4 regions of the Streptomyces sp. BA2 genome follow, and region 1 is predicted to be linked to each of the others. Evidence: riboswitches for the same ligand, from Rfam matches in the RefSeq annotation. Region 1 holds a riboswitch; each other region holds the start of a gene.

The links. Region 1 has a riboswitch for cyclic di-AMP ahead of E5671_RS04885 (LysM peptidoglycan-binding domain-containing protein). Riboswitches for the same ligand answer to the same signal wherever they lie in the genome.
Region 2: another riboswitch for cyclic di-AMP. It lies ahead of E5671_RS28355 (C40 family peptidase); the one in region 1 lies ahead of E5671_RS04885 (LysM peptidoglycan-binding domain-containing protein).
Region 3: another riboswitch for cyclic di-AMP. It lies ahead of E5671_RS40420 (C40 family peptidase); the one in region 1 lies ahead of E5671_RS04885 (LysM peptidoglycan-binding domain-containing protein).
Region 4: another riboswitch for cyclic di-AMP. It lies ahead of E5671_RS20860 (LysM peptidoglycan-binding domain-containing protein); the one in region 1 lies ahead of E5671_RS04885 (LysM peptidoglycan-binding domain-containing protein).

Annotation. Positions count from the first base shown of each region.
Region 1 is NZ_WSRO01000002.1:466,476-474,195, forward strand. Features, by position in the region: gene E5671_RS04855 (nitroreductase) at 1-296, opposite strand, end outside; gene E5671_RS04860 (TetR/AcrR family transcriptional regulator) at 399-992, shown strand; gene E5671_RS04865 (EF-hand domain-containing protein) at 1,063-1,554, opposite strand; gene E5671_RS04870 (GlxA family transcriptional regulator) at 1,650-2,600, opposite strand; gene E5671_RS04875 (alpha/beta fold hydrolase) at 2,672-3,511, shown strand; gene E5671_RS04880 (hypothetical protein) at 3,597-3,788, shown strand; cyclic di-AMP (ydaO/yuaA leader) riboswitch at 4,577-4,733, shown strand; gene E5671_RS04885 (LysM peptidoglycan-binding domain-containing protein) at 4,736-5,461, shown strand; gene E5671_RS04890 (maleylpyruvate isomerase N-terminal domain-containing protein) at 5,614-6,252, opposite strand; gene E5671_RS04895 (carbohydrate ABC transporter permease) at 6,296-7,147, opposite strand; gene E5671_RS04900 (ABC transporter permease subunit) at 7,144-7,720, opposite strand, start outside.
Region 2 is NZ_WSRO01000002.1:5,645,159-5,652,878, forward strand. Features, by position in the region: gene E5671_RS28350 (hypothetical protein) at 136-489, shown strand; gene E5671_RS28355 (C40 family peptidase) at 583-1,797, opposite strand; cyclic di-AMP (ydaO/yuaA leader) riboswitch at 1,806-1,962, opposite strand; gene pcrA (DNA helicase PcrA) at 2,206-4,707, shown strand; gene E5671_RS28365 (peptidoglycan DD-metalloendopeptidase family protein) at 4,729-6,363, opposite strand; gene E5671_RS28370 (lipase family alpha/beta hydrolase) at 6,570-7,430, opposite strand.
Region 3 is NZ_WSRO01000002.1:8,436,083-8,443,802, forward strand. Features, by position in the region: gene E5671_RS40385 (8-amino-7-oxononanoate synthase) at 1-30, shown strand, start outside; gene E5671_RS40390 (DUF397 domain-containing protein) at 31-255, opposite strand; gene E5671_RS40395 (helix-turn-helix domain-containing protein) at 265-1,125, opposite strand; gene E5671_RS40400 (ATP-binding protein) at 1,398-1,865, shown strand; gene E5671_RS40405 (LysR family transcriptional regulator) at 1,854-2,765, opposite strand; gene E5671_RS40410 (LysE family translocator) at 2,894-3,523, shown strand; gene E5671_RS40415 (DUF6328 family protein) at 3,501-4,067, opposite strand; gene E5671_RS40420 (C40 family peptidase) at 4,251-4,724, opposite strand; cyclic di-AMP (ydaO/yuaA leader) riboswitch at 4,728-4,920, opposite strand; gene E5671_RS40425 (hypothetical protein) at 5,256-5,564, opposite strand; gene E5671_RS40430 (ATP-dependent Clp protease proteolytic subunit) at 5,572-6,207, opposite strand; gene E5671_RS40435 (amidase) at 6,371-7,720, shown strand, end outside.
Region 4 is NZ_WSRO01000002.1:4,055,613-4,063,332, forward strand. Features, by position in the region: gene E5671_RS20850 (FtsB family cell division protein) at 1-114, opposite strand, end outside; gene eno (phosphopyruvate hydratase) at 204-1,484, opposite strand; gene E5671_RS20860 (LysM peptidoglycan-binding domain-containing protein) at 1,719-2,441, opposite strand; cyclic di-AMP (ydaO/yuaA leader) riboswitch at 2,445-2,635, opposite strand; gene E5671_RS20865 (LysM peptidoglycan-binding domain-containing protein) at 2,818-3,795, opposite strand; gene E5671_RS20870 (cytochrome P450 family protein) at 3,931-5,268, opposite strand; gene E5671_RS20875 (nucleoside triphosphate pyrophosphohydrolase) at 5,351-6,343, opposite strand; gene E5671_RS20880 (SurA N-terminal domain-containing protein) at 6,419-7,087, opposite strand; gene E5671_RS20885 (serine/threonine-protein kinase) at 7,219-7,720, opposite strand, start outside.

The DNA.
Region 1 (7,720 bases):
CGGGCCCGGTGCACCTGCGCGTACATGTCCTCGGAGTACGGAAAGTCCACCGATGTTCGCTTCTCGGCGTGGTCCGCCTGCAAGGCATTCGCCAGGCGCTCACGCGCCGCACCGCTCACCACCTCCACCTGCCACGGCTGCGCATTGGAGTTGGACGGTGCGGCACCGGCCAGCGAGAAGATCGCGCGTATTACGTCTGAAGGCACAGCCTCCGGACGGAACGCGCGTGTCGCGTGACGGCCGCGTATCAGTTTCTCCGCGCAGCCGCTCAGCTCGGTGGGGACCGGCTTTCGCATGGAGCACTCCTCGGTGACGAGACTTGTAAACGGACGCGTTTACCTTGGAGTCGACCTTAGCGAGCCGAGCCGTCGAAGTAAACGCAGACGTATACTTGCTCCATGGGCACGACGACTACGGCACCTCAACGGCGGGGACGTGGGGGCCGGGAGCGCATCCTGGCTGCCGCCGCCCAACTGTTCGCGACTCAGGGGATCAACGCGACCGGCATGGAACAGGTCGCGGAGGAAGCGCCGGTGTCCAAGCGCACGCTCTACGCGCACTTCCGGACCAAGGGCGATCTGGTCATCGCCCACCTTCAGGACCTCGCGTCGTCGGGCGCCACCCTGGAGAGCGTGCTGACCCGCGAGGAACTCCCCCCAAGGGAACGGATCCTGGGACTGTTCGACCAGCCCGTGGCGGTCGGGGCCCCGGTGCGCGGATGCCCCTTCATCGATGCCGCCGCGGAGTTCCCCGACCCGAACAACGCGGTCCATTCCTACGCCCGCGAACAGAAACTGCGGATGGTGCGGCTGGTCACCGCGTTGGTGAGGGAACTGGGCTGCCGGGAACCCGCCGCACTCGCCGAACAGTTGGTCACCCTCGCGGACGGCGCGGCCAGTCGTGCCATGGTGCTGGGAGAAGCGGACTACGGCCGGCACGCGCGGGCGGCAGCGGAAGTCCTCCTCGACCGCGCACTACGCGGCACGAGCTGACGGGGCAGCCGGCTGCGGTGGACAAAGTCAAAGTCCCCGCTCGGGACGCCATGGGCAACCGCGAGGCCGCTCAGCCTCGCAGGCCAAGCACCAGATTTCCCGGGGCGCCCGGGTCAGTGCTCGTGTAGAACTCGAGCACTGTTTCCTGCCACTCGTCGACCGTCACCCTCCCGTCGCCGTCCCGGTCCATCGCCGCGAAGGCATCGCGCGCGATCTGTCCGCCCTGCCCGAACACCTGCTGGGCGACGATGAACTCCTCAAGGCTCACCACACCGTCGCCGTTACGGTCCACGAGTGCGACGTGGGCTTCCACGGCCGGTCCCACGAGTTCGGTGATCACTCCGGTCTCAACGGCCTGTTCAAGGGCGTCGACAAACGCCGTTTCCGTCATCAAGCCGTCCTCGCGGATTCCTGCCAGTTTCGCCATTCCTTCCCAGAACGTCTGCGCTCCTCGTAGAACAGCTCGCGCGCGGTGAGACTCAGCGGGCTCGTGCAAGCCCGCGATCAATTGCTCGGCGCGACGGACGGTGTCCTGACGGTCCACCAATTCGTCGCCGTCCACATCGTGGTCAGTCGTTGAGGTGTATGCGCAGACGTATATGCCAGCTGGGGCATTTTCCACAGCCGACGCCCATAGGCCGACGCCCAGCCACACGCTCACGTTTCGCTGAAGATCCGTCGGTACGCGCCCGGTGTGGTGCCCAGATGTGCCCGGAAACGGCGGCGCAGGTTGACGGCCGAGGCGAGTCCGACCCGGGTGGCGATGGCTTCGACCGGCAGGTCGGTCTGCTCCAGCAGCACCCGTGCCGCGTCGAGGCGCTGGGCGAGCATCCACTGGCCCGGGCTGGTGCCTAGCTGTTCGGTGAACCGGCGGGCGAGGGTCCGGCTGGACAGTCCGGCGTGTTCGGCGAGGCGAGCGAGGGTCAGGGGGGTGTCGAGGCGGGAGGTGGCCCACTCCAGCAGCGGCGCCAATGACTCGTCCGTCCTGGCCGGTGCGGGCTGTGCGGCGTACTGGAGTTGGCTGCCCTCGCGTTGGGGCGGCAGGACCATGTGCCGGGCGATCTGCGCGGCGTAGGCGGCACCGTGGTCGGAACGGACCAGGTGCAGGCACAGGTCGATGCCCGCGCCGGTCCCGGCGCTGGTCGCCACGTCGCCGTGGTCCACGAAGAGCACGTCCTGGTCCACCTGCACCTCGGGGAAGGCGGCGGCGAGTTGGGCGGTGTCGCGCCAGTGGGTGGTGGCGCGACGGCCGTCGAGCAGTCCGGCCTGCGCGAGCACGAACGCCCCCGTACAGATGGCTACGATCCTCGCCCCTCGCTGGTGGGCGGCCTGCAGTGCCTCGGTGACGGTCGTCGGCACGGGAGCGCCGGGCGGTTGCCAGCCGGGGATGACCACGGTGTCCGCCTCTTGGAGGGCTGTCAGCCCGGCGTCGACGAGCATCGCGTAGCCGACGGTGGTCCGCAGGGGTCCAGGCGTCTCGGCGCAGATCCGGAAGCTGTAGCGGGCCGTCGCATCTTGCGGGACGCGGCCGAAGACCTCGGCGGCACAGGCGAGCTCGAAGGGCGACTGGGGCGGGTTGAGCAGTGCCACTACCCGATGCGGGTTCATGGCAGGAATGTACCCGCCGGTGTCTTTCTGGACTCTGGGCCGGGCGGCCGGGCCCGGGTCACAGTGGTCCCATGAGTGAGACGAGCGAAACGGGAGTGCTGAGGACCGGAGTCCAGGTCGACGGCGAATCAGCGAGCTATCTGACCGTGGAGCAGGACGGCCCCGCCGTGTTGCTGCTGCACGGAACGTACTGGAGCCGGGTCTGGCTCCCTGTGATGGACCGCCTGGCTGAGGCGGGGCTGCGGCCTATTGCGGTCGATCTCCCCGGGCTTGGGCGCTCGGGAGGCGAACTCACCCTGAAAACTGCCACGGTCCCGGCCATTGCGGACTGGGTGACACGATTTGCGTCCGCCCTGAAGATCTCCGGGCCGATCGCCGTGGCGGGTCATGACATCGGCGGCGCCGTCGCCCAGCATCTCCTCGTCCACGATGTGCTGGAGGTGTCCCGGCTGGCCTTGGTCAACTCGGTCACCTACGACTCCTGGCCGGCGCCTCACGTGGCCCGGTTCCGGAGCCCGGGGGACGCTGCGGGGGCCACCGCCGACGACGTTCTCGACGCCCGCCGACGGGCGGTGACGGCGGCACTGGCCGGCGCCGCAACCGAGCAGCTGATCACGGACTATCTGGAGCCGTGGACCGATGCGCGGGTACGCCGCTCCTGGATGGCCCTGGCAGGCGCGGCCGACAGCCGCTACACCCTTGATCTCGCGCCCGCGCTGCGGCGGTCCACGACGCCCAAGTTGTTGATCTGGGGCGAGGAGGATGCCTTCGAGAAGGTGGAGTACGCCGAGCGGTTCGCCTCGGAGATCCCGAACACCGCGCTCGTACGTATTCCAGATGCGGGGCACATCCCCACAGAGAACGCGCCCGGCGAGATCGCCCGCGCGCTCGTCGACTTCTTCACCGCCTAGAGGCTGACGCCCCTCCCGGTTGGATCCTCACGCGCGAGCGCCCCCTCGCCAGGTCGCCGTCAGCCTCGTGGATAGGGTCGGGGTCATGACATCCGAAAGGCCCCAGACGCTGGCCATGGCGTTCCTGGAATCTCAGGAGATCACTACGACGGACTGCCGCCGGTGCGGCACCGAGGTATCGGGCGTCAACGGCCGCTACGCGTGCGGGGTGTGCGGGTGGGTCAACAACTGGAGTGAAGGCCATAACGAACTACCCAGCGGCGACAGCGACATCTAGCGCTGTGCCGGTTCCGGCCGCGTGTGCGGAAGGGCTGTCCGGTTCGGCTTCGATGCGGCTGAACTCGCCCTGCACCAAGGCGAGAGTCAGGGATCGTGGTGGCATGACGGACCAGAGGTTCGACGTGTGGGCGGAGCGGGCGAAGAGTCGGGATTCTCAAAATGCAGATCGGATAGGGAATACAACAGGTCGCCCCAATACGGGGATTGAGCATCTCCAACCTCCGCCCCCTCGTCGACATTGATTTCCCCATTTCGGCTCTAGATGCCGGGAGCTGCTCGATCTGGTGAGTGAGGCCGTGCGCTGTCGCCTCGGTGACGTCGGGAGCGGCTGGCACTCGCGCTATGCGCGTTGCGCAGCAGGACCCGGACCATTCAATATGCCCGCTTTGGCAGGGAAAGTGAACTTCGCACCATGTCCATCTTGCCCGTAAGAAATGCTTTTGCTCAGTATTGGTAATGTATATAAAGCCATGCCTGCATTGCGGGATACTCATGCGAAATGGCGCGATCCGATACGCCATCGAGTCGCCCTCCAGCCCGCATCCCATTCAGTGGAATAGGTCACACCAACAGCTCGCGCCTCCCGGGGAGCCGCTGAGCGCACTTCCGTTCTGCGTAAAGAAAGTTGGGGCTATTTGATCAAAGAAAGTGGGCGGTTCCGGTCATCAAGGACTGGCCTCGCGCATTCCCTATTCGAATTCCGCTCTTGTTCCGTCCGGGCTTTCTCGCTTAACGTCACCGTCAATCCGGATGGAACGCCGAATCCTGCCGCTGTCCGGAAACCCTTCCCATCACTCACTTTCGCTCGGCAGGAGCGGGGGACCCAGGTAAGCCGCCGATCCGGATTCCGGAACGGCTCGGGGTGAAGTCGCATGCGCAGTGCGACCGGACATCTCCCGTCCGAACCCGACAGCTCACCTCGTAGGCGACGGAGAGGAATTCGTCATGCCTGCAAAGGGAAAGCACCGCCGTCCCAAGTCCAGCTCACTCACCCGTGGCATCGCCGCCGCAGGCACGGGCGGGGCCGTGCTCGTGCTCCCGGTCCTCGGCGCGACCGCCGCCAGCGCCGCGCAGGCAGGCCCGGCCGCCAAGCCCGCCGCTGCCCCGAAGACCTACGTCGTCGCAGCGGGCGACACCCTCTCCAAGATCGTCCGAGAGCACTCGCTGAGCGGCGGCTGGAAGAAGCTGTACGAGGACAACCGCGACGCCCTCGGTGGTGACCCGGCACTGATCCACCCCGGTATCAAGCTCACCCTCGGCGAGAAGGCCACCGCCGAGCGAGCAGACCGCTCCGAGCGCAAGGACACCGCAGCCGCGAAGCCCGCCTCTGCCCCGGCGAAGAAGTCGTACACCAACGATCTCGACGGCTGGATCAAGGAATCGCTCGACATCATGGCCCAGCGCGGCATCCCCGGCTCCTACGAGGGCATCCACCGCAACATCATGCGCGAGTCCTCCGGCAACCCGCTGGCTATCAACAACTGGGACTCCAACGCCGTGGCCGGAACCCCCTCCAAGGGACTCCTGCAGGTCATCGGCCCCACGTTCGACGCCTACCACGTGCCCGGCACCTCGCTGGACAGCTACGACCCGGTCGCCAACATCACTGCCGCCTGCAACTACGCGGCCGACCGGTACGGCTCGATCGACAACGTGAACGGCCCGTACTAGACCGCACCCCCCTCGCATCATCCCTCTCGTCCCCTCTGAGCCCCGGCGCGCCAGGCGCCCGGGGCTCAGGCCTGTCCGGGGCCGGCTTCCTATCCGAGAGGGCTGACCGGCGGCAAACCAATATGCGTTCGCCCCAGTCGCGCGGTGGGCACTCACACGCCCTTCGTGCCGTACCAGCGCCACTCGGTGAGTCGTGGGCGATGAGGGAGGGCGGTGCGTCCCGTCGCCCACAGCAGGATCTGCCAGACGTCACAGTCAATGGCGACGTGGGGAAAGAGCCTCTGCAGGACCCGTTCGCACAGATCCCTCGGCGGCGACCACTCCAGATTCAACCCCTGAGTGATGTCATGGGTGTGCACAAGGGTTTCAACGACTGCCATGGCAGCAAAGCCCTCTGGGTCCGAGGGCCCAAAGACGTGGTGAGCGACGGTGGTTGAGGGTGCCGTGCGCAGCACGGACGCCAGCAAGCCTCCACACGCCTCCAGGATGGTCAGGAGACCCTCGGGTCCCGAGGCCCGATCAACGAAGATGACATTCTCCGGCCCACCACTTCGGTCACTGCTCGTCCGGAACGGCAACACCGTTGACATCGGCGGCTTGGCGAGCCCAAACCTCGCGGCGTAGGTGAACAGATCGTCGGCCAGATGCTCGAGCGTCTCCCAACACGTCCACTCGAGCGTTCCCGCCTTGGCCTCCCAGGCGTCGGGATCTGCATCCCTCAGGGTGTCGATGGCCAGAGTGACGACCCGGCGCAGGTCTTCTCCGTCAACTGCGATGTCCGCGCTCTGCATGCGGAAGATCGTAAGTCAGTCGTCAATAGTCAGTCGTCGATAGTCAGTCGTCAATGCCCGACCGCTCCACCCCCGCCACGATCCACCGTTGGAAGAACAGGAACACGACGAGCAGCGGCACGATCGACACAGCGGCCGCGATGAAGAGTTCGTGCAGCCTGATCACCTGGGACGTGGTGAACGACGACAGGGCCACCTGCACCGTCCATGCGTCGCGGTCCTGTCCGATGACCAGCGGCCACAGGAACGAGTTCCACGCGCCGATGAAGACGATCGTGCCCACCGCCGCGAAGACGGGCCGGGAGTTGGGCACCACCACCCGCCAGTACGTGCGCCAGTATCCGAGCCCGTCGACGCGCGCCGCGTCCTCCAACTCCCTTGGGAATCCGAGGAAGTACTGCCGGAATACGAAGCACGCGAAGGCGGAGAACAGCGTCGGGACGATCAGACCGCGCAGCGTCGACACCCAGCCGAGCGACGACACCAGGACGAACGTCGGGACGAAGGTGACGGAGGCCGGGACCATCAGCGTGCCGAGGATCGCGTAGAACACCTTGTTCGCGTGGCGGTACGGGATGCGGGCCAGGCCGTAGCCGGCCAGCGAGGCCAGCAGCAGCGTGCCGAGCGTCGTCGCGACCGCGATGAGCGAGGAGTTGAGCAGGGAGCGCGCAAACGGTACGGAGGTGTCTTCGAAGAGCTCTTTGACGTTCCCCCAGCGCAGCGAGGAGGGGAAGAAGGTCCACTCGGGCGAGGTGATGTCACTCTCGGACGAGAGCCCGTTGCGGACAAGGAGGTAGAAGGGGATCAGGAACAGGAGCGCGAGTGCTATCAGCAGCGAGAGGCGCAGCGCGCGGCCCGCCCTGACCCTTGCGTCGTCCCTCGTGTGGCCTCTCATTCCGCCTCCTTCCTGCCGAGCCCGAACCACTTCGCCTGACCCACCGTCACCACCGCGATGATCAGGGCGAGCAGGACGGCGCCCGCGCTGCCGAGACCGAGGTTCTGTCCCTGACCGAGCGCCGTGTAGTAGAGGTAGACGAGTGGGGGCCTGGCGTAGGGCGGGTAGCCGCGGGAGTCCGAGAGCAGGTTGTAGAACTCGTCGAACGCCTGGAAGGCGTTGATGACGAGCAGCAGCACCACCGCCACCGATGTCGCCTTCAGCTGCGGGAACGTGATGTGGCGGAAGACCTGCCAGCCGGGCCGCGCCCCGTCCACGGCCGCAGCCTCGTAGAGGGTGGGGCTGATGCGCTGGAGTCCGGCGAGGAAGAGCACCATGTAGAAGCCCGCCTGGAGCCAGAGCCGTACGGTGACGATCACGGCCCAGTACCAGGGCGGGTCGGTGGTCGAAAGCCAGGCTATCTGGTCGCCGCCGAACCAGCCGAGGACCGTGTTGGCGAGCCCGAACCGTACTCCGTTGAAGATCGACATCTTCCAGATGAGCGCGGCCACGACGTAGGAGCAGGCCGCGGGC
Region 2 (7,720 bases), 5.2 Mb from region 1:
TGCGCGGGTCGGTGACCGTATGTGACTGCGTGATCTGTCGGGTCGGCACTCTTCGCATGCGCGTGTGACCGATGCGGGGCTTGGGGCCCACCTGGCTACGGAGTGGTGATAGGGGCCCGGCTAGGCTCCGGGCCCATGGACGTACTCACCCATCTTTTCGTCGGCCTGCACATCATCGGCATCGCCTCCCTCCTGGGCGGCTTCCTCACCCAGATGAAGCAGATGGGTCAGGGCACGGCCCGCTTCAGCCCCGCGATGCTGCACGGCGCGCTCACGATGCTCGTCACGGGCGTGATCCTGGTGGGCCTCAACCAGGCGGACGACAACCCCGTCAACAACGTCAAGATCGGCATCAAGATGGCCGTCCTGATCGTGATCCTCGCGCTGGTCTATGTGAAACGGGACGAGGAGAAGGTGGACAAGGGGATGTTCGGCGCCGTCGGGCTGCTGACCGTCGCGAACATCTTCATCGCGGTGCTGTGGACCTGACACGACCCGGGACCTGACACGACCCGCAGAAAACGGCCCTCCACGCGCGCGTGGAGGGCCGTTTCTCGTGTGAAGGGTTCTCGTGGGCGGCGGTTACGCGGGGCGCACCACGCTGTGGATCGGCATGTAGTAGATCGACTCGACGCGGACGTTCGTACCCGGCTTCGGGGCGTGGATCATCTTGCCGTCGCCTATGTAGATCCCTACGTGGCTGATGTCGTCGTAGAAGAAGACCAGGTCACCCGGCTTGGCGTCGGCGGTCTTCACGGTTGTGCCGACCTTCACCTGGTCCCACGTCGTACGCGGCAGGGAGATCCCCGCGGCCTTCCACGCGTCCTGGGTGAGCCCGGAGCAGTCGTAGGAGTCGGGGCCGGTGGCGCCCCACACGTACGGCTTGCCGATCTGGGCCTCGGCGAAGTTGATCACCTTCGCGGCCTTCGTCGCGTAACCGCTGTCCGTGTCGCCGGAGCCGGAGCCGGAGCCAGTGCCGGAGCCCGTGTCGGAACCGGAACCGGAACCGGAGCCCGAGTCCGGGGTCTCCTTGTCCTTCTCGCGCTCCTTGGCCGCGGCCTCTTCCGCCGCCTTGCGCTTGGCCTCCGCCTCGGCCTCCTGCTTGCGCGCCAGCTCGGCGGCCTTGCGCTTGGCCTCTTCTTCCTTCTTCTTCTCGATCGCCGCGAGCCGTGCCTTCTCCTCGGCCGTCAGCTCCGAGAGCAGCGTGCGCGCCTGGCCCAGCTTCTTCTGGACGGTCTGCTTGCTCGTCTTGAGATCGTCCCGCGAGTCGCTCAGCGTCTCCAGGCTCTTGGCGGCCTTCGTGCGCTGCTTCGTCGCCGAGACCTGCTGCGTCTGGTAGTCGTCGACCGCCTTCTTCTGGCGCGCGGTCAGCCTGTCCGACAGGTGGTTCTGGTCGAAGAAGCTCTGCGGGTCGTCGGCGAGCATCATCGTGGCGGTCTCGGAGACGCCGCCGGTGCGGTACTGCGCCGCGGCGAACGTGCCCAGCTGCTGGCGGGCCTCGTTCAGCTTGTCGGTGCGCTTGGCCACATCGTCGAGAAGGGTGTCTACCTTCTTGCGCTGCTTGTCGGTGCGCTCCTTGACCGAGTTGTACTTCTGGGTGGCCACGCCCGCCTGGTGGTAGAGGTCGTCGACCTTCTTCTGGACCTCTTCGAGACTGGGCTTCTGCGGCGCGGACGGTGCCGCTTGCGCGCTCTGTGACAGGAGGGCCACGGAGGTGAGGGCTGCCGTCGTGATGCCGATGGCGGGGGTGGCGCGTAGGCCGGCAATGCGGGTCCGCGGCTTGCGGTGCGACGCCAAGGGAGGCGACTCCTTCCGTAGACCGCCTACCGGGTTAGCTGTCGGGTTCGGGCGGGTGGTTCCGGAAGGTTGCCCTACAGTCCCGTACTTCGTACGGGACCGATTCACCCCAAGTTCATCGTGGGTCCCCGGCTCCGAGGAGATCGAACTCGGCGGAGGCCGCCCGTTCCCGGCGGGGTTCGCCGGTGGGAGTACGAGCAGCCCGCGGAGCACGCTAGCCAACTCGTGTGGCCCGTGTGAAGGTTGATGTTCGATATGCCCGATACATTTTCGTTACTTTACGAAGCTCTTGACGCGGGCACGCCGTGCCATGGCGGAGAGTGACCGGACGCGAGCGAGGCGTAGCCGGGTCGACCTGGCCGGAACCCGGGGCGGGTTGTCAGTGGGGCCGCCTAGACTCGGGAGGCGATGAGCAGCCTCTTTGATGACAGCTTCCTGGCGGACCTCAAGCCCTCGCGGGCTTCGGAGGAAGAGCCCCCGCCGCCGCCCGAGGACAGTGCTCCGGAGTCCGTTCCGGATGATCTGTTCGACGGGAAGTTCGACGCGCCCGTGCCCCGGGACGCGCACTACCGCGGCGGCGCCCCGCGCCCCGTGCTCGACCCGGCTGCCCTGCTAGACGGGCTGAACGAGAACCAGCGCGCGGCCGTCGTGCACGCGGACTCCCCGCTGCTCATCGTCGCGGGCGCAGGCTCCGGCAAGACCCGGGTCCTGACGCACCGCATCGCGTATCTCCTGGCCGAGCGGCATGTGCACCCGGGACAGATCCTGGCGATCACGTTCACGAACAAGGCCGCGGGCGAGATGAAGGAGCGCGTCGAGCAGCTCGTCGGACCGCGGGCCAACGCGATGTGGGTGTCGACGTTCCACAGCGCGTGCGTGCGCATACTGCGCCGCGAGTCGAAGACGATCGGCTTCACCTCCTCCTTCTCGATCTACGACGCCGCCGACTCCAAGCGGCTGATGGCGCTGGTCTGCCGCGATCTGGACATCGACCCGAAGAAGTTCCCGCCGAAGTCCTTCAGCGCCAAGATCTCGAACCTGAAGAACGAGCTGATCGACGAGGAGACCTTCGCGGGCCAGGCCGCCGACGGCTTCGAGAGGACGCTCGCCCAGGCGTACGCGATGTACCAGTCGCGGCTGCGCGAGGCGAACGCCCTCGACTTCGACGACCTGATCATGACGACGGTCAACATGTTCCGCGCGTTCCCGGACGTCGCCGCGCACTACCGCCGCCGCTTCCGCCACGTGATGGTCGATGAGTACCAGGACACCAACCACGCCCAGTACGCCCTGGTGCGCGAGCTGGTCGGCCCCTCCGGAGGCGAGGGTGACGACCCCGCCGAGCTGTGTGTCGTGGGTGACGCGGACCAGTCGATCTACGCCTTCCGCGGCGCCACGATCCGCAACATCCTCCAGTTCGAGGAGGACTACCCCGACGCGACCACGATCCTCCTGGAGCAGAACTACCGCTCCACGCAGACGATCCTGACCGCGGCCAACGCCGTCATCGAGCGCAACGAAAGCCGCCGCCCCAAGAACCTGTGGACCAACGCGGGCGCGGGCGCGGGCATCATCGGCTATGTCGCCGACACCGAGCACGACGAGGCGCAGTTCGTCGCCGACGAGATCGACCGGCTCACCGACGCGGGGGACGCGAAGGCGGGAGACGTCGCGATCTTCTACCGGACGAACGCGCAGTCCCGTGTCTTCGAAGAGATCTTCATCCGCGTCGGCCTGCCCTACAAGGTCGTCGGCGGCGTCCGCTTCTACGAGCGCAAGGAGGTCCGGGACGTCCTCGCGTATCTGCGGGTGCTCGCCAACCCCGAGGACTCCGTCCCGCTGCGGCGCATTCTGAACGTACCCAAGAGGGGCATCGGCGACCGCGCGGAGGCGATGATCGACGCGCTCTCGCAGCGAGAGAAGATCTCCTTCCCGCAGGCGCTGAAGCGCGTCGACGAGGCGTACGGAATGGCGGCCCGCTCGGCGAACGCCGTCAAGCGTTTCAACGTGCTGATGGAAGAGCTGCGGACCATCGTCGAGTCCGGCGCGGGTCCCGCCGTCGTCCTGGAGGCCGTGCTCGAACGGACCGGGTATCTCGCCGAGCTGCAGGCCTCGACCGATCCGCAGGACGAGACGCGCATCGAGAACCTCCAGGAACTCGCCGCCGTGGCCCTGGAGTTCGAGCAGGACAGCGGTGAGGCGGGCTCCGAGGACGACAGTGAGGATGCGGGCGAAGGCGCGGCCACAGGTGTGTCCGGCACGCTCTCCGAGTTCCTGGAGCGGGTCGCGCTCGTCGCGGACTCGGACCAGATCCCGGACGAAGAGGACGACGGCTCCGGAGTCATCACACTGATGACGCTGCACACCGCCAAGGGCCTGGAGTTCCCCGTCGTCTTCCTGACCGGCATGGAGGACGGCGTCTTCCCGCACATGCGCTCCCTCGGCCAGGTCAAGGAGCTGGAGGAGGAGCGCCGCCTGGCGTACGTGGGCATCACGCGCGCACGGGAGCGCCTCTACCTGACACGGTCCTCGATGCGCAGCGCCTGGGGACAGCCTTCGTACAACCCGCCGTCGCGCTTCCTGGAGGAGATCCCGGAGACCCACCTGGACTGGAAGCGGAAGGGTTCCGTCGGCGCACCGGCATCTTCCGGGCCCGCGGCCTCGATCGCCTCCTCCCTGTCGTCGTCGCGCTCGCGCGGCGGGGGCGCGCAGGGCTTCGCCACGCGCCGTGCCTCGGAGAAGCCGGTGGTCGCGCTGGCGGTCGGGGACCGGGTCACGCACGACCAGTTCGGCCTCGGCACCGTGGTCGGAGTGAAGGGGACGGGCGCGAACGCCGAGGCGACGGTGGACTTCGGAGAGCCGAAGCCGAAGCGGCTCCTGCTGCGGTACGCGCCGGTGGAGAAGCTGTAACGCCGCGGGCGGCGGCGGGAGTTACGTCGGGTCGAGGCCGTGGCTGCGCAGCCACGGCAGCGGGTCGATCGCCGAGCCGCCGCCGGGGCGCACCTCGAAGTGCAGGTGCGGTCCTGTGGAATTGCCGGAGTTCCCGGAGAAGGCGATGGGATCGCCTGCCTTGACGGGGCCGCTGGAGACCTTGTGCGTGGAGAGGTGGCAGTACCACGTCTCCGTGCCGTCCTTGGCGGTCACGATCGCCATGTTGCCGTAGGCGCTGTTCCACTTCGTGGAAACCGTGCCGTCGGTGGCGGCGAGCACCTCTGTGCCGTACGACACCGGGAAGTCGATTCCGGAGTGCGCGGACATCCAGTTGATGCCGGCCTGTCCGTAGTACGCGCTCAGACCGTGCTGCTTCACCGGAAGCGAGAACTTGGGGCGCAGGCGCTCCTTGCGCGCGGCTTCCTCGGCGGCCTTCTTCTCGGCGGCGACCTTCTCCGCCTTGAGGTCGATGCGCTCCTGGGTACGGCTCGCGCGGTCGGCGAAGTCACCGGCGTCCGCGGAGAGGTTCGCCAGCTGCGTGTCGAGCTTGTTGTTGGCGGCCGATGGCTGCACCGACGTGGCGTCCGGGGCCGATGCCGCCTGCGGCTCCTTCTCGTCGCCGCCGCCGAAGTCGCCCACGGAGGCGGCGGCGATGCCCGCGACACCCATCACGCAGGCGGAGGGCACGGCGACGGTGAAGAGCGCGGAGCGCTTGGCGGGGGAGCGGCGGCGGGCCCGCGAGCGGGAGCCGTGCGTACGGTCCCTGACCGGCGGCTCGTCGTCACCCGCGGCTCCCCGGCGGCTCGGCTCGACCGGGCCGAGCGCATCGGCGGGAGCCTCGTCGGGGGTGAACTCGTGCTCGGCGGGGGTCGGTTGGGCGTAGGCCTCGGGGGAGTGAGCCTCGGAGGCGTAGGACCCGGTGTCGTAAGGCGAATGCTCGTACGTTTCGGGCGTCTCGTACGTGTCGGGCGCTCCGGGCGTGTCCTGAGCCTCGTACGCGCCGTGCGCCTCGTGCGCCTCATGTGTCTCGGGGGTGTCGTACGCCTCGAGCGTCTCCGTGGCCCCGTACGTCATGTCCTGGCCGCCGGAATTCCACGCGGTCGCGTCGTACGCGCCGGTGTCGAAGGCCTGGGTCTCCCACTGGCCGGTCTGCTGCGGCTGGTGCTGCGGCTGGTGCTGCGGCTGGTTCCAGGCGGTGGCGTCCCAGTGGCCTGTGGTGTCAGGGCCCGGCTGCGCGGGAATGTCGGCGGAGAGGTGCTGATAACCGCCGGTCGACCACATGGCGCTGGTGTCGTAACTGCCGGTCTCGTAACCACTGGTGTCGTACGCGGCTTGGTGCTGCGCGGCGTACGGGTCGTAGTTCAGCGTCTGCTGCGTCCCCGTGGTGGACCACTGGCCGGTGTCGTACGAACTGCCGGGCATGTCGCCGAAGAGCGGGTCGGACGCGAAGCTTCCGGTGTCGGGGCCGGCCGTCGCATAGCTGCCTGTGGTGTCGAAGCTTCCGGTGGAGTAGCCGTCGTATCCGGTGTAGGCGCCGTGCTCGGTGCTCTGCGGGTCGTACGCCGCGTAGGGCGCATAGTCGGCGGGTGCCGAGGCCGGGGGTGTCGAGCTCCCCGACGGGTGACGGTCGTTCACCAACTTCTCTTTCGCCTCGGCAGCAGGGGCAGAGCAGTGCGGCGACTGTACCCGGCGGTATGCGGGCGCGACAATCTTCGGCAGGTTTCACGCTCTCAGGAAACGGGCATTCGGCCGCCTTTCGGCGGACTGCGGGCACAGCTTTGGCCCTGCGTTCGAGCTCCGTTCGACAAATTGCCTTCGCTGCGGGGTGCGGGAGCTGCTCCTCAGGCCACGGTCAGACCGTTCTCGGTGCCTGTCGCGGGGGTCCCCGTCCCCGGTGTTGCCAGATCGAGGGCCTCACGGATTCCGGCGGCGACCGCGGGGTGCACCGGCAGGGCGAGATGACCGATACCGGAGACACGTACGTTCTGTGCGATCAGATCGGGGTGGTTGACGCAGGCCGTCTCGAGAGGGGCCATCAGCTGGTCAAGATCGCTCCAGAAGCTCACGAAGCGGGTCCGGCAGCCCGGGGCGGGCTCGCGCAGCTCCTCGATCACGTCCGATCCGGGACGCATCTGGCGCACGATCGGGTGCGCGTCGGCCAGCGGCACGACCCGCGTTCCCTCGTGTGGGGTACCGAGGGTGACCAGTGTGCGGACGCGCTCGTCGCCGCCGAGGCGCTGCGCGTAATAGCGGGCTATGAGGCCGCCGAGGCTGTGCCCGACGATGTCCACCTGGTGGTGGCCGGTGCGCTCGCAGATCTCCTCTATGTGGCGGCCGAGCAGCTCGGCGGCGGTGCGGATGTCGCAGGTGAGGGGGGAGTAGTTGAGGGACTCCACGTGCTGGCCGCCGTGCTGGGCCAGGGAGCGGCGCAGGAGGACGAAGACCGAGCGGTTGTCGATGAAGCCGTGCAGGAGGACGACCGGCGGCCGGCTCTCCGCGGGGAGCCTGGGGGCGTCGGGAGACGGCAGTTGCTCGGCGATCCTGCGTTCCTGGGCGATGCCCGAGGGGTAGAGGAGGAGATGGCCGGCGAGGATCGCCACCTCCAGTGCGGTCGCCTTCAGCAGAGCCACGGAGAGCCCCGCCAGTCTGGCGGGCAGCTGGAAGCAGGGCGGGCGAAAGGGCAGGACCCTCGTGATGGTCATGGTCGACCTCCCGGTCGGCACGCGGGAGGACGGCTCTGTCCCCCGTGTGCCCGTAGTGGGGAGGCGTGAGCGAGGTCGTACGGCGGTGCGTGGTCAGCGCCGATGGCGCCCCGCATACCGGCGCGATCGCCGATGTGTCGCGTCACCACGGCGTGCGGCTGACGGCGCGGTGACACGGCGACCTCGTTGCGGCTCCCCTTGCGCCGTCCCGGAGGCGGTCCTAATGCCGCTGGATACGGGAGTGGCGCGCAGCGAACGTGTCCCTTTGTGTGATTTCCCCCTCGCTCTCC
Region 3 (7,720 bases), 8.0 Mb from region 1:
CGAGTGATCAGCCGCGCCGCACCCCGGTAGTCACCGGAGGCCGTGGACGAAGGCCTCCCATGTCGCGGGTGAGAAGAGCAGGGCGGGCCCTGCCGTGTTCTTCGAGTCGCGCACGGCGAGCAGCCCCTGCTTCGGCCCTGAAGCGAGAGGGGCTGTCTCCACGCAGTTGTTCATGCCGTTGCTGCGGCTACTGCGGTACCACCGTGCGCCGTGCAGAGATGTGCTGGAAGGTACGTGCCGAGGCAGTGCAGTCATGGTGCCCCCTTACGCGCCGTCACGTATCCCGGCGATGTGATCCGTTGATTCCTCGGGTGAAAGTGCCTTTCTCTGAAGGGAGTTGAAGGCCTCCGTGTATGCCTGAAGGTCTTCTTTCCGTTCGAGGTAGAGGCTACTCGTCAAGTGGTCGAGAACAACCACATCCAGATCAGCAATGTTCGGAAATGAGAAGATAACGAAAGAGCCGATGAGACCCACGTGCTCTCCGGCGGCGAACGGCAGCACCTGAAGTCGTACATGGGGCAACTGTGCGGCTTCTAGTAACCGTTTCAACTGACCCGCTAGCACCTGGTTGCCGCCCACCGGCCGGTGCAGCACCGCCTCGTCCAGAATCACGCTCAGTCGCAGCGGCGGAGCCGTGCGCAGTACGTCCTGACGTGCCAGACGCACCTCCACCAGCGTGTCCACCTGCTCGTCCGGCAGCCCGTCGAGCGCGGCCCGCGTCACCGCACGCGCGTAGTCCGGCGTCTGGAGAAGGCCGGGCACGACGGTGGTCTCCAGGGTGCGCATCCGACAGGCCTGTGACTCCAGGCTGATGAAGTCGCGGTATGCGGGCGGCAGCAGCTCGCGATAGGCGTGCCACCAGTGGCGGCGTCCACCGTCGTCGTCCGAGCCCGCCAATGCCACCAGCAACTGGCGGAGTTGGGGGTCCCCCACCTCGTACGCATCGAGCAGCAGTCCTACGTCGGCCGCCTTGACGCTGCTACGCCCCGTCTCGATCCGGCTGACCTTCGACTGATGCCAGCCGACCCGGCCCGCCGCCTGGCCGCTGGTGAGCCCGGCGCGCGTGCGCAGCGCACGCAGTTCGGCGCCGAGTTTCCGGCGGCGCACCGCGGGACCGTACCGCATGTCCGTCTCCTTCCCGACGGAGTGTTCCCTTTTCCGGCCTCCCCGAGCCTCTTCAGGGGCGACAGTAGAGGAAGCGCCGACCTCGCGCCCAAATACGGTCTCTCGTAGCAGAGTTCACCGCTTTGAGCGACAGATATATGCACATCTTGGTGGATGGACACCTGTGAGGGGTCCAAGAGTGGCAGGCTGGCGCGAAGCACCATTCCGGGACTGTCCTCGTGCCTTCGCTACGGGTCGGAGCCGAGCCCCGGTGGGAAAGGGACAACGTCGCCATGGCAGACCTTCAGGAAGCATCCGTCACCCTGCCGAGCGATCCTGCCTCGGTCTCCGCGGCCCGCAAATACGTCTCGAGCATCCTTGCCGAGTGGGGCCTGCCGGGCGAGACCGAAGCGGCCGACACGGTCCGGCTCATCGTCTCCGAACTGGCCACGAACGCCGTCCAGCACACCCGGGGCGAGTCGCCCACCTTCAGGGTGGACATCGAGCTGGACCGGGACGAGCAGCTGCGCATCGGCGTGACCGACAGCCATCCCCGCTACCCCAAGCGGCTGCCCGCCGCAGTCCAGCAGGACAACGGCCGCGGCCTGGTGATCATCCGCTGGCTGACCATGGAGTGCGGCGGCAGGCTGTCGGTCGCGCCCACCCCCGAGGGCGGCAAGACCGTCTGGATCGCGCTGCCGTGGACCGCGCCGGTCCGCGACGGGGCCACGGCGCCCTCGGCCTCGCCCTCACCCCGCTGAGCGTCCGAAGGCACCCCGGAGCAGGGCCCGGAAGGTGTCCGCCGCCGGATGCGGCTCGTCGACGCGGTGGACGACCGAGATCGTGCGGCGCAGACTGCCGGGCTCCAGCGGCCTCGTCCCCACCGGTGTCGCCGCCGTCCGCGCCACCATCTCCGGTACGACGGCGACGCCGAGCCCGGCGCTGACGAGCGCGCACACCAGCGCGTAGCCCGGAGTCTCGACCAGGACCGAGGGCGTCGCGCCGGCCCGCACGAGCGCGGACTCCACGCCCTGCCGTGGCGGATGCGTCGGCGCCATGCTGATGAGCGGCTGACCGGCGAGCTCGCTCAGGGGCAGCCGCGAGGGGGAGTTCGCGAGCGCGTGTCCGGGGGAGGTCACCAGGACGAGCTCCTCGACCAGGATCGGCTCCGCGGTCACGGACGCGGGCAGCGGCACCGGATCCGCGGGCTCGTACGTGTGCGTGAGGGCCAGGTCGACCTCGCCCGCCGCCACGGCCGCGATGCCGAGCGGCGGTTCATAGCCCCGTACCGTCAGATCGATGTCCGGATGGGCGCGGCGGAACGCGGTCAGCGCGGGCGGCACCAGATGGATCCCGGCCGTGGTGAAGGTCCCCACGCGCAGCCTGCCGCCGGAAAGGCCCGCAAGCTGGGCCAGTTCGTGCCGGGCCTGCTCCATCTCGTCAAGGACCCTGCGCGCCCGCGCGAGCAGCAGCTCACCGGCACCGGTCAGCCGTGCGCCACGGTGGTGCCGGACCAGGAGCGCGGTGCCCGCCTCCCGTTCCAGCTTGGCCAGCTGCTGGGAGAGGGCGGGCACGGTGTAGCCGAGGCGTTCGGCGGCGCGGGTGATCGACCCGGCCTCGGAGACCGCCACCAGTGCGGCGAGCCGCGTCGGGTCGTACATGGTCTCTCCCGGTGCAGGAGCCGGCGGGAGGTGCGGTGTCCGTCGGCGTGGGGCTAAAGGCCTGCTTAAGGCAGACCCAGGATATTCCACATACCTGCTGAAGGCAGAAGTACGCCAGCCTTGACGCCATGGACGCACAACTGGTCGCCTTCACCGGAGTCGCCGCGGGCATGGTCGCCATGCCGGGTGCCGACTTCGCCGTCGTGGTGCGCAACGCCCTCGCCTCCCGCCGCGCCGGGGTCACCTGCGCGATCGGTGTGGCGGGCGGGCTCCTGGTGCACACGGCGCTCGCGGTGGCCGGGGTCGCGGCGGTCCTCGCGGCGGTTCCCACGCTCTTCCGGGCGTTGCAGGCCGCGGGCGGGGCCTATGTGCTCTACCTCGGGTATCGCGCGCTGCGGTCGGCGGCGCGGCCGCTGGAGAGCTTCGGCGCCCGGGAGGGTGCGGGACAGGAGGCGGTCGGGGGCAGCCTGCGGCAGGGGTTCTTCACCAACGCCCTCAATCCCAAGGCGCCCATCACCTTCCTCAGCGTGCTGCCCCAGTTCGTCCCCGCGGGCAGCCCCGCGATGCCGAGGACACTGCTGCTCGCGTCCATCATCGTGGCCCTCGCCCTGGTGTGGTTCCCGGTCGTCGCGCTCCTGGTCGACCGCCTCGGGCGGTGGTTGCGCAGGCCGCGCACGGCCCGCGCCATCGAGGGCGGCACCGGCGTCGCGCTCAGCGTGCTCGGCCTGGTGCTCCTCACCGAGGCCCTGGTCGCCTGATGTCGTGCGACGTGCCCGATGCCTTGCCGTCGTCGCCCTCGTCCTCGTTCTTGTCCGCCGCGCCACGCACCAGGAGGGGGAGCAGGCCCCACAGGCCCGCGCACACCACCAGCGTGCCCGCGCTCGCGATGATCCCGCCGGTCCTGCCCACCGCCACGTCGACGACCAGGAGTACGGCGCCGGAGACCGCGAACACCAGGACCCCCAGACCGACGCCGGCGAGGCGGGACGACACCCGCACGATCAGCGGCTTGGCGTGCTGCCCGAACAGCCACCTGTGCACGGCGGCCGGAGCGGTGAACAACGCCGCGGCGAGGACGGCGAGCAGCAGCGTGGTCACGTAGGTGGCGCGCTGCATCGTGTCGAGCGAGGGGAAGCGCTCGGTGAAGGCGAGCGTCAGCAGGAACGCGAAGAGGATCTGCACCCCGGCCTGCGTGACCCGCAGTTCCTGGAGGATCTCCGAGAAATTGCGATCGGCACGTTCGAAGCGCGTCTCGTTGCGCGATGGTTCACCCGCAGTGGAAGAACTGTTGTTTTCGGCCATGGCGCACGAGTATCCGCGTCGACGCGCTCCACGCCTGGCGGGCGCGCCGATCAGAGCGCCGACTGAGCGCCGACTGAGCGGTGGCCGAGCGCCGACCGAGCGGCGACCGAGCGGTGGCAGCGGCCGTGAGGCCACCGCCACCGCCCTCCGACAGGTCAGCTACCGGGGATCAGTGACGGGCCATCAGCGCACCCGGCCGTACGAGACGCTCTTCGTCCAGATCTTCTCGAGCCGCACCACGGTGTTCGACTTGGGGGCGTGCCAGATCCGGCCCTTCCCCGCGTAGATGCCTACGTGGTAGACGTTCCGGCCCGAGTGGAAGAAGACCAGGTCGCCGCGGGCGCGGTTGGACGCGGAGACGTGGCGGGTCTTGTTGTACTGCTGTCCGGCGGTGCGTGGCAGTTTCTTGCCCGCGCGCTTGAACGAGTACTGCGTCAGGCCCGAGCAGTCGAACCGGTTGGGCCCCGTCGCTCCGTAGCGGTACGGCGAGCCCTTCTTGGAGGCGGCGATCTTGAGCGCCTTCGTCCCGTGTGTCGCGGCCTCTGCCTCCGACGTGAGCCCCGGGGCCACGAGGGTGCCGCCTACGACGGCGAGCGTGAGGGCCGATACGGAACCGGCCCTGGTGAGCAGCGACGGAACATGATTCAGCGCGGTCATGCGCAACCCTTCGTCAACCGCCTGTGAAGGATGACCTGTCGGATTCGGGCTGACAAAGTTGCCCGGCCGCGGTGTGCGGCTTCACCCCAAGGGTCGTCGTCCGGACCTTCCGGACCGACCCGTCATGCCTGGGTCCTCCACTCCTGCCGATGCACCGATGTCGACCGGTCATCCGGGCGGCGGCAGGATTCGGCGTCCGCCCGGACCGCCCCGCCGCTGTGGCGGGGGCTTGTCGTCGGAAGGGATCTTGACCCGTCAAGGGCAAGAATTCCGAGCCGAAACGGCGTTTTGTGAGGCTCCTCACGGCTGAACCGTTCGGGTGGACAAGGTCGGTTTCGGGATCCGGTCACGGCACCAGACGATCGTTCGACCAGCACCGGAACGAGGAATTCCGGCCCCCGCGTACACATCTGACGCAACTGAAGACGGCCCGAACAACGACGCATGTCTACGCCGAACGAGGTAGCCCGTTTGGTTCGTTTGAGATCGGCCCCGGACGCCTCGGGCTTCGGAGGAGGAGGTGACGGGTGCTCAGGACGGCGACGAGGGCGGCACGATGACCCGTCCGGACCGCCGCTCTCCGTCGAGGACCCGCAGTGCCCGGGCCAGTGTCGGTGCGTGCACGGCGCTCTCGCCCCGTTGATGCATGAGCGTCAGCGCGTCCCGCAGGGCACTGGCCCTGCCGACGAGGGCCTGGGCGGCGCGCAGTCCGCCGTAGGTGTCCGAGGCTCGGGCGGGGTTGATCCGGCCCACCAGGTCGACCACTTCGAGGTAGCGGTCGATCAACTCGCCCTCGGCGCGGGTGAGTGCGGGCAGCGGAGGGAGCTCGGGTGGCAGCATCGGCGGTTCACCCCGCGTCCGGCGTGCGCAGGGACGACTTGCGGCTCGGGATGATCCGGTCCACCAGGCCGTAGTCAACTGCCTCGGACGCACTGAGGATCTTGTCCCGCTCGATGTCGGCCGCGACGCGTTCCGCGCTCTGGCCCGTGTGTTGGACGAGCAGCTTCTCCAGTTGAGCGCGGGTGCGCAGGAGTTCGTCGGCCTGGATCGCCAGGTCGGACGTCTGGCCGTGGACCGGCTCGGCGAGCGAAGGCTGATGGATCAGCACCCGGGCGCCGGGCAGCGCGAACCGTTTGCCGGGGGTGCCCGCGGCCAGCAGGACGGCGGCCGACGACGCGGCCTGCCCGAGGCACGTCGTCTCCACGTCGCAGGTGACGAACTGAATAGTGTCGTAGATCGCGGTCATCGCGCTGAACGAGCCGCCGGGGGAGTTGATGTAGAGCGCGATGTCGCGGTCGGGCGCCAGATATTCGAGGTGCATGAACTGCGCCATCACGTCGTTGGCCGACGTGTCGTCGATCGGCGTCCCCAGGAAGACGATGCGTTCCTCAAAGAGCTTCGAATACGGATCGAGGGTCCGCTGCCCCGTGCTGGTGCGTTCGGTGAACTCGGGCAGGACATAGCGGGCGAACGGTCGGTTCATGGCACGTCTCTCCTCTGCCGGGGTCGGCTGCTCCCCAAGGCTTCCTGTAAAAAATGTACAGGACGTACGTAACCTTGGTGGGGGCATGTTCGGGGGATCCGGCGACGTGGGCATACTCCGCCTCGTCGCGATCTCCGCCGCCCCGAGCCGAAAGCGCCGTCGTATGAGCCCTGAAGCCTCCGAGCTCGTCCACCTCACCGCCCGCGAACTCGCTGCCAGGATCCGCGCCCGCGAGCTGTCCGCGCGCGAGGTCGTCCAGGCGCATCTGGACCGGATCGAGCAGGTCGACGGCGCCGTGAACGCGGTGGTGACCCTCGTGGCGGAGCGCGCGCTCGCCGAGGCGCACACCGCCGACGAGGCCGCCGTGCGCGGTGCGCCGCTCGGCCCGCTGCACGGGCTGCCCGTCGCCCACAAGGACACGCACGACACCCGTGGCATCCGGACCACCTACGGGACGCCGCTCCTCGCCGACAACGTCCCGGACCGGGACGAGCTGATCGTCGAACGCATCCGGGGCGCCGGGGCGATCACCGTCGGCAAGACCAACGTCCCCGAGTTCGCGGCCGGTTCGCACACCGTCAACCCGGTCTTCGGGGCCACCCGCAACCCGTACGACCTTCAGCGATCGGCGGGCGGCAGCAGCGGGGGAGCGGCCGCGGCGCTCGCGTGCGGCATGCATCCCCTGGCCGACGGCAGCGACATGGGCGGTTCGCTGCGCAACCCCGCCTCGTTCTGCAACGTGGTGGGCCTGCGCCCCTCGCCGGGCCGGGTGCCGAGCTGGCCGGAGACCGCCCCCTGGTCGACCATGGCCGTGCAGGGGCCGATGGCGCGCACGGTCGCCGACGCGGCCCTGCTGCTGTCCGTCGTCGCGGGGCCCGACCCGCGCTCGCCGATCGCCCTGGAGACGCCGGGGAGCGCGTTCGGCGGGCCGCTGGAGCGGGACTTGAGAGGGCTGCGGATCGCCTGGTCGCCCGACATGGGAGGAGCGGTGCCCGTCGACCGAGAGGTCAGCGACGTGCTCGCACCCGCTGTCGCGGCCTTCGCCGGCCTGGGGTGCACGGTCGAGGAGGCCTGCCCCGATCTGTCCGGCGCCGACGAGGTGTTCCGGACCTTCCGCGCCTGGCAGTTCCACCTGGCGCTCGGTGGGCTCCTGGAGACCGCGGCGGACCGGATCAAACCCAGCCTGGTCCGGAACGTACAGCAGGGGCGCACGCTCACCGGCCTCGACCTGGAGCGGGCCACCGTGCTGCACGGCGAACTGTTCCACCGGGTGAGGGAGTTCTTCGAGCGCTACGACGCGCTGGTTCTGCCGACGAGCCAAGTCCTGCCGTTCCCCATCGATTTGGAGTATCCGGACAAGGTCGACGGGGTGCCGATGGAGGACTACCTGGACTGGATGCGCTCGGCGTACCTGGTGTCCGCGACCGGCAGCCCGGCCCTGTCGGTGCCCGCCGGATTCAGCCAGGTCGGACTGCCGGTAGGGCTGCAGATCGTCGGCCCGCACCGCGGCGAC
Region 4 (7,720 bases), 3.6 Mb from region 1:
GGAGCGGCGCGCCTGGCGCTTGGTCTGGGAGCGGTAGACACGCTCCGCGGTCTGCTCGCCGAGCAGTCGCAGCCTGGTCGCGGTGGAGAACCGGTCGCGGTCCTTCACGGCCATGTGTGCCGCCTCCCCGATACGTACGTACGTCCCCGCACACGGTACGGGACCGAGTACGGGGACGTAGGTAACTACAGGGTGGCTACGCCTCAGCCCTTGAAGCGCGGGAAGGCGCTGCGGCCGGCGTACACCGCGGCGTCGTCGAGGATCTCCTCGATGCGCAGGAGCTGGTTGTACTTGGCGACGCGCTCGGAGCGGGCCGGGGCGCCGGTCTTGATCTGGCCGCAGTTGGTGGCGACGGCGAGGTCGGCGATGGTGACGTCCTCGGTCTCACCGGAGCGGTGGGACATCATGCACTTGAAGCCGCTGCGCTGGGCCATCTCGACGGCGTCCAGGGTCTCGGTCAGCGAGCCGATCTGGTTGACCTTCACCAGAAGGGCGTTGGCCGACTTCTCCTCGATGCCACGGGCCAGGCGCTCCGGGTTGGTGACGAACAGGTCGTCGCCGACGAGCTGGACCTTGTCGCCGAGCTTCTCGGTGATGGCGTTCCACCCGGCCCAGTCGTCCTCGAACAGCGGGTCCTCGATGGAGACGAGGGGGTACGAGGCGACGAGCTCCTCGTAGTACTCGGTCATCTCGGCGGCCGAGCGGGACTTGCCCTCGAACGCGTACGAGCCGTCCTTGTAGAACTCGGAGGCGGCGACGTCGAGCGCGAGCGCGATCTGCTCACCGGGGACGTAACCGGCCTGCTTGATGGCCTCGAGGATGAGGTCGAGCGCGGCGCGGTTGGAGTCCAGGTTCGGGGCGAAGCCGCCCTCGTCACCCAGGCCGGTGGACAGGCCCTTGTCCTTCAGGACCTTCTTCAGCGTGTGGTAGACCTCGGTGCCCCAGCGCAGGGCCTCGGAGAACGACTCGGCGCCGATCGGCGCGATCATGAACTCCTGGATGTCGACGTTCGAGTCGGCGTGCGACCCGCCGTTCAGGATGTTCATCATCGGAACGGGCAGCAGGTGCGCGTTCGGGCCGCCGAGGTAGCGGAAGAGCGGCAGGTCGGAGGCCTCCGACGCGGCGTGCGCGACGGCGAGCGAGACGCCGAGGATGGCGTTGGCGCCGAGCGAGCCCTTGTTGTCGGTGGCGTCGAGGTCGAACATCGCCTGGTCGATCAGGCGCTGCTCGGTCGCGTCGTACCCGACGAGCTCCGGGCCGATCTGCTCGATGACGGCGAGGACGGCCTTCTCCACGCCCTTGCCCTGGTAACGGTTGGGGTCACCGTCACGGAGTTCGATGGCCTCGAAAGCACCGGTGGACGCACCGGACGGAACGGCGGCACGACCCGTGCTGCCGTCGTCGAGGCCGACCTCGACCTCGACCGTGGGGTTGCCTCGGGAGTCCAGGATTTCCCGGGCTACGACGACGTCGATGGACGGCACGAGCATCTCCTTCTGGGATGTGACGCGGGTACGCGGGGCGTTGGCCTCGCGGACACGAGCCTAACCGGCTCCCGGGCAACAGCCAGCCGAGCGACCGTCCTGTGGACAAACCGAGAGCAAAAAGTTTCCGAACGGAACAAAGCGGTGGGGGCAGCGGTGGGGACAAATGACCCCCGCCCCGGTGCGTACGGGGGATACGCGCACCGGGGCGGGGAGGATGGCGCCTCGCGGGACCTAGCTGAGGTGGAGCTGCTGGCCCGGGTAGATCATGTCGGCGTTGTCGATGATGTCGCCGTTGAGCTTGTACACCTTGTGCCAGCCGCCCTTGACGTCCTTCGCCTCGGCGATCTTGGAGAGGGTGTCGCCCTTCTTGACCTTGTACTCGCCGTCGCCCTTCTTGACCGTCTTGCCGGTCGGGGTCTCGACGGTCTTCTTGGACTCGGTCTTGGGGGCCTCGGCCTTGGGCGCGGCCTTGGGAGCGGCCTGCTGCGGCTGCTCGGTCTGGGCGCTGGGCGCGCTCTGCGGCTGCTGCTCCTGGGGCTGCTGCTGCGGGGCGCTCTCCTGCGCACCGCCACCCTCGTTGGAGGCGCTCGAGAGGCCGACGCCGCAGCTCGGCCAGGCACCCTTGCCCTGACCCGCGAGGACCTTCTCGCCGATCTCTATCTGCTGGGCCTTGGAGGCCTTGTCGGCGGTGGGCGCGTACTTCGTGCCGCCGTACGCGGCCCAGGTGGACGACGAGAACTGCAGGCCGCCCGTGTAGCCGTTGCCGGTGTTGATGGACCAGTTGCCGCCGGACTCGCACTGGGCGACGGCGTCCCACTCGGAGTTCGTCGCGGCGGAGGCCTGGCCGGCCGCCATCAGCGGGGCCGCGACCGCGACACCGGTGACGCCGGCGAGCGTGGCGACACGGGTGGCCTTGGACGGGCGGCGGTGCTTGCCCTTGCTGGAAAACAGCATGAGTGATCCCCTCACCGACGCCTGCGAGGTGAGCTGTCGGGTTCGGGCCGATGAAGTTGCCCGGCCGCGCTTCCTGAGCGCGACTTAACCCCTAGCCGTTCCCGTCCGCTCTCCGCCTCGCTCTCGCGATGCTGAACGGCCGGGCCCGGCGGAAACCTTGGTTCCCCCGCTCCTGCCTACGGCGCATTACGCGACGACTGTTCCCGAACGGCCGTTGGCAGGACTCGGCGTACCGACCGGCGGGGCCCGCTGTGGCGAGCGGTCACGACCGTAGTCATGCGATCGCCCGAATTTCAAAGACGATCAGGGCTTCTGAGACCCATGTCTCACTTGCGCCAATTGGGACATCGAGCAAAAAGCGACTCGCCAACTACCCCTACTTTTCGCCCAAATCGAGGCTCTGACCGGGAAGGATGAGATCGGGGTCGGAGCCGACCGACTGCTCGTTCTCGGCGTACAGCTCGGCCCACCCGCCCTTCACGTCGTGCTCGTCGGCGATGGCCCAGAGGTTGTCTCCGGAGCGGACCGTGTACGTCCCCTCGGAGCCGTCCTTCTGACGCTCGTCGCCACGGGAGGCGTGCCGGCCCGAGCCCTCGCGTGAGGCGTCGCCTGACGGCTCGTCGTCCGCGCTGTCGCCGCGGTGGCGGCCTTCGCCCTCACCGGCGGGAGGGGTGGGAGCGGGCGAAGTGGCATCGTCCTGCCCGGACTTGTCCGGGTCACCGGACTTGGTCGAGTCGTCCGGCTTGCCGGACTCGTCGTGATTCTTGTCTCGCGCTTCGTCGTCGGCGTCCGGCTTCTCGGAAGCTTCCTCAGAGGGCTTCCCGGAAGGCTCGGCACTATCCGAGGGGTCGGCCGACTCGCTCGGTGACGTGCTGGGCTCGCTCGGCTCGGACGACTCGTCGGACCCGGTCGGCTCCGACGGCTCGTCAGAAGGAATCGTCGTGATCGGGGCGCCCGGGTCGACGTCGGCGGCGGCGCCGTCCTGGGTGAGTCCCGCGATCGGCGCGCAGCTCGGCCAGGCCTCGGGCCCCTGGTCGTCAAGGACCTTCTCGGCGACGGATATCTGCTGCGAGCGGCTTGCCAGGTCGGCGCTCGGCGCGAAGTCGAGGCCGCCGTACTCCTCCCAGACCTGCTGCGAGAACTGGAGCCCGCCGTAGTAGCCGTTGCCCGCGTCCGCGCTCCAGGATCCGCCGCTCTCGCACTCCGCGAGCTTGTCCCACGTGGCGGTGTCCGCCGCGCTCGCGCTGGTGGCGCCGAGCAGCGGGATGGCGATGGCCGATCCTGCGACTCCTGCCGCGACGATCAGGGCCGGGGCCTGGCGGGGGCGTCGGTGACGACCATTGCCGGAGAGCATGCGGTTGCCTTTCGCGTGGCTGGAGCGACGACTGCGGCACGGGATGCCGAGTCGTCGTGAACGTAGCGGCAGTCGAACGCTTGTCACAAGTCGATGCAGCGGAGATCACGTGAAAGTCACAGTCTTGACGGTCCGTCAGTTAAACGTCGTTTCAGGGGCCGAATATTTGCTCTTCTGTGCGGGTGTGAACCCCACGGGCAGGGTGCGGAGTCCGCGCATGATGAGCCCGCCGCGCCATCTCAAATCACCAGGTTCCGCCGCGAGACGCAGGTCAGGGAGGCGCCGCAGGAGGGTCGCGATGGCGGCCTGGCCTTCGAGCCGGGCCAGCGGTGCGCCGAGACAGTAATGAATGCCATGGCCGTAGCCGAGGTGTTGGTTGTCGCGGCGGGAGAGGTCGAGCGTGTCCGGCCGGTCGAAGCGTTCGGGGTCACGATCGGCGGCCGCGAGGACGACGAGGACGGGGTCGCCGGCGGCGACGCTCTCCCCTCCGATGGTCAGCGGCTCGGTCGCGAACCGCCACGTGGCGAGTTCGACAGGACCGTCGAAGCGCAGCAGCTCCTCGATGCCGGTCTCCAGAAGGGCGGTGTCGCCTTCCCCCAGGGATTCCTGGAGCCGCTCACGCTGCTCGGGGTGGGTGAGGAGGGCGTAGGTGCCGTTGCCGATGAGGTTGACGGTGGTCTCGAACCCGGCGAAGAGAAGAATGAAGGCCATCGCTGCGGCCTCGTTCTCGGTGAGGTGCTCGCCGTGGTCGGAGGCGCGGATGAGCCCGGAGATGAGGTCGTCGCCCGGTTCGAGGCGCTTGCGGTGGATCAGCTCGGCGAGATAGCCGCGCATCTTCTTCACGGACCGGGCGACCCCTCCCCTGGGCCCTCCGCCGTGGCGGATCATCATCCCGGCCCAGTCGCGGAAGTCGTCCTGGTCCTCGCGGGGCACGCCGAGCAGGTCGCAGATGGCGTAGATGGGGAGCGGGAAGGCGAAGTCGTGGATGAGGTCGGCCTCCCCCTTCTCCACGAACTGGTCGATGAGCCGGTCGGTCAACTCCTGCACGCGCGGCGCGAATTCGGCGACGCGGCGGGGCGTGAAGGCCTTGGAGACGAGGCGGCGCAGGCGGGTGTGGTCCGGCGGGTCGATGTTGAGCAGATGCGTCATGAGGTTGGCGCTGCGCTCGCCCGGGATGCCGGTCTTGCTCTTCGCGTGCGCGGGCTCGCCGTGATGGGCCGGGTTCTTGCTGAGCCGCTGGTCGGCTAGCGCCTGCTTGGCATCGGCGTACCGGGTGACCAGCCAGGCGTCCACGCCACTGGGGAGCCGGGTCTTGTGCACGGGGGCGTGCTCGCGGAGCCAGGCGTAGGCGGGGTAGGGGTCGGTGGCGAACTCCCAGGTGAAGAGCTCTGGCCCCTGGGCCTCGGGCGGGGTGGCCCCTGCGGGGCAGGCTGCGGGAGGCGCCTCTGCGGAGGCCGGCGGCTGGTCTTGCATGGGTCGACCGTATCCGCGGTTAGCGGTCTTCTTTCCCCGAAGCCCTGCGCACCCCCCATCACCGGCTCCGCCGAGTTCGTCCTCAAACGCCGGACGGGCTGGGATTCCCCTCCGCAGCCAGCACTGCATCCCGATAAGCCCGCGCCGCACCCCGCAGCGCCGCCTCCGGATCCACGCCCTCCGCCTCGGCCTGTAGGGCGAGCGCAAGGAGTTCGTAGCCGACTCCCTCCCCGGAGGGGAGGGCGACCTCAAGCCCCGCCGTCCGCACCCGCGAGGCCAGCTTCGCCGCGAGGGCCAGGCCCGGCTGGCCCAGGGGGATTCCCTCCGTCACCGACGAGCGCTGCTTCTCCTCGGCCTTCGTGCGGAGCCAGTGCGCCTTCACGTCCTCGGGAGTGTCCGCCGAGTCGTCGCCGAACACGTGCGGATGGCGGTGGATCAGCTTCTCCACGATCGTGCCCGCCACGTCGTCCACGGAGAAGGGGGACTCGTCGTCGTCCTCGGCGATCCGCGCGTGGAAGACCACCTGGAGCAGGACGTCGCCCAGCTCCTCCCGCAGCTCCTCCCTGTCGCCCTCCTCGATCGCCTCGACCAGTTCGTACGCCTCCTCGATCGCGTACTTCGCCAGGCCCTTGTGCGTCTGCTGGGACGACCAGGGGCACTCGCCCCGGATCTGGTCCATGACCTGGACGAGGTCCAGGAGCCGCGCGCCCGGCAGGTCGTACGACGCCGGGAGCAGTTCCAGGTCGGGCATCGACACGCGGCCCGAGCCCGCGAGCCTCGCCAGGCCGTCCGTCAGGGCGCGGTCACCCTCGGCCGTGGCGATGACCAGGACCGTGCGGTCTCCTGCGCACGCCTCCACCAACTCCTGGGCCGTGGGCGACGCCTGGCCCACCCGCACGCCCGCCTCGCGCAGATACGGCAGCTGGGGGTGCGTGGCGTCGGCGCACAGGACCTCGTCGGCCCCGTGCAGGGCCTGCCACGCGGGCCAGGAAAGCAGGCCGGGGGCCACCCGGTGGCTCGTGGTGAGGAGGATGACGCGGCCGGGAGCGTCGGCCGGGGGCGTGGTTTCGTTCACCCGTCGAACGTAACCCACGCCACTGACAGCCCCCGCACGGTGTTCCTATGCCTGGTCTTCTTACGCCTGGTCTTCTTATGCCTGCTTGGGGCCCGCCGCGCCGTCCCCGGACACCTCGCGCACCCACGGCGTCTTCGCGTCCGCGCGCTTGCTCTTCTCCACGTCCCACGTGCCGTACCGCGGGTTCAGGTCCACGTCCAGCTTCTTGGAAGCCTTGGAGAGTTCCTTCCAGAAGACCGCCTGGCCCTCCGGCGCGTTCATGTCCACGCCCAGTTTCTTCGCCAGCTTCTGGGCCTCGATCTCCGTACGGAGGCTTTCCTCCAGGCGGGACGGGGCGACGCTGTACTGCTGGAGCCAGCCCTGTTCGAGGGCCTTCTTGCCGCCCGCCTGCTGTTCGAGGCCCGCTCTCATGGTCTGGATGTCGCGGCGTGAGACGTCGACCCCCGCGTCGGCCGCCGCCTGGTGCAGCACCTTGTCAAGGACCATCGTGTGCAGCGTGCTGCGGGTGAGGCCGCCGCTCTTGGCGATGGCCTGCTCGTACTGCTGCTCGTCCGGGATCGCGGCGCGCTGCGCGTCGCGCACCTCGTTCACCCGGCCCTCCAGCTGCGAGACCGTGATCCGGTCGTTGCCCACCACGGCCGCGGCGCCCGGGTGGGCTTCGCTGCCGCAGGCGGTCAGGAGGGGGGCCGCGGCGATCGCGGCGGTGGAGAGGACGAGCGCGGTGCGACGACGACGGCGGTGCAAGTGAGCCTCCCGGCGGAGAGATTGTGCGGCGGTGCACAAAGTCTTGCGGTGATCGATGTTAGGGAGTGGCCGGTCTCTCGGCCACCCATTCGACCAACGATTCGACGGGAATTGGGGTACGTTCCCCGCCTTCAGCCCCGCACCTGTCCCAGCCACTGCAACGTACGCCGGATCTCCGCCGGGAACGGATGCCCGACCCCGTGCATCCGCTCGGCGTCCATGAGCAGCCGCGCCAGCGTGTCGTGGGCCGCCGCGCGGTCGCCGAGGGCGAGGAGCAGGTGGCCGATGCGGCGGCGGATGTCGAGGGGGCGTTCGCGGTCGTCGGAGGCGTAGCGGTTCTCGTAGTAGGGGAGCAGGGCGCGGTACTCGGCGAGGGCCGCCGCCGGTTCGCCGAGCTGTTCCAGGCACTGCGCGGCCTCGTAGCGGAACTGGAGGGAGTGCGGGTCGGCCTGGCCGGACTCGGCGGCGCGCTCGTCGGCGAGGCGGCGCAGTTCGGGCAGGGCGCGGCGGTACTGGCCGTCGTCCATGAGCGTCGCCGCGTACTGCTTGCGCAGGGAGCGGACCACCGGGGAGTGCTCGCCGTGCTTGGCGGCGGCCGCGGGCAGGATCGAGCCGAGGATGTCCACAGCCTGT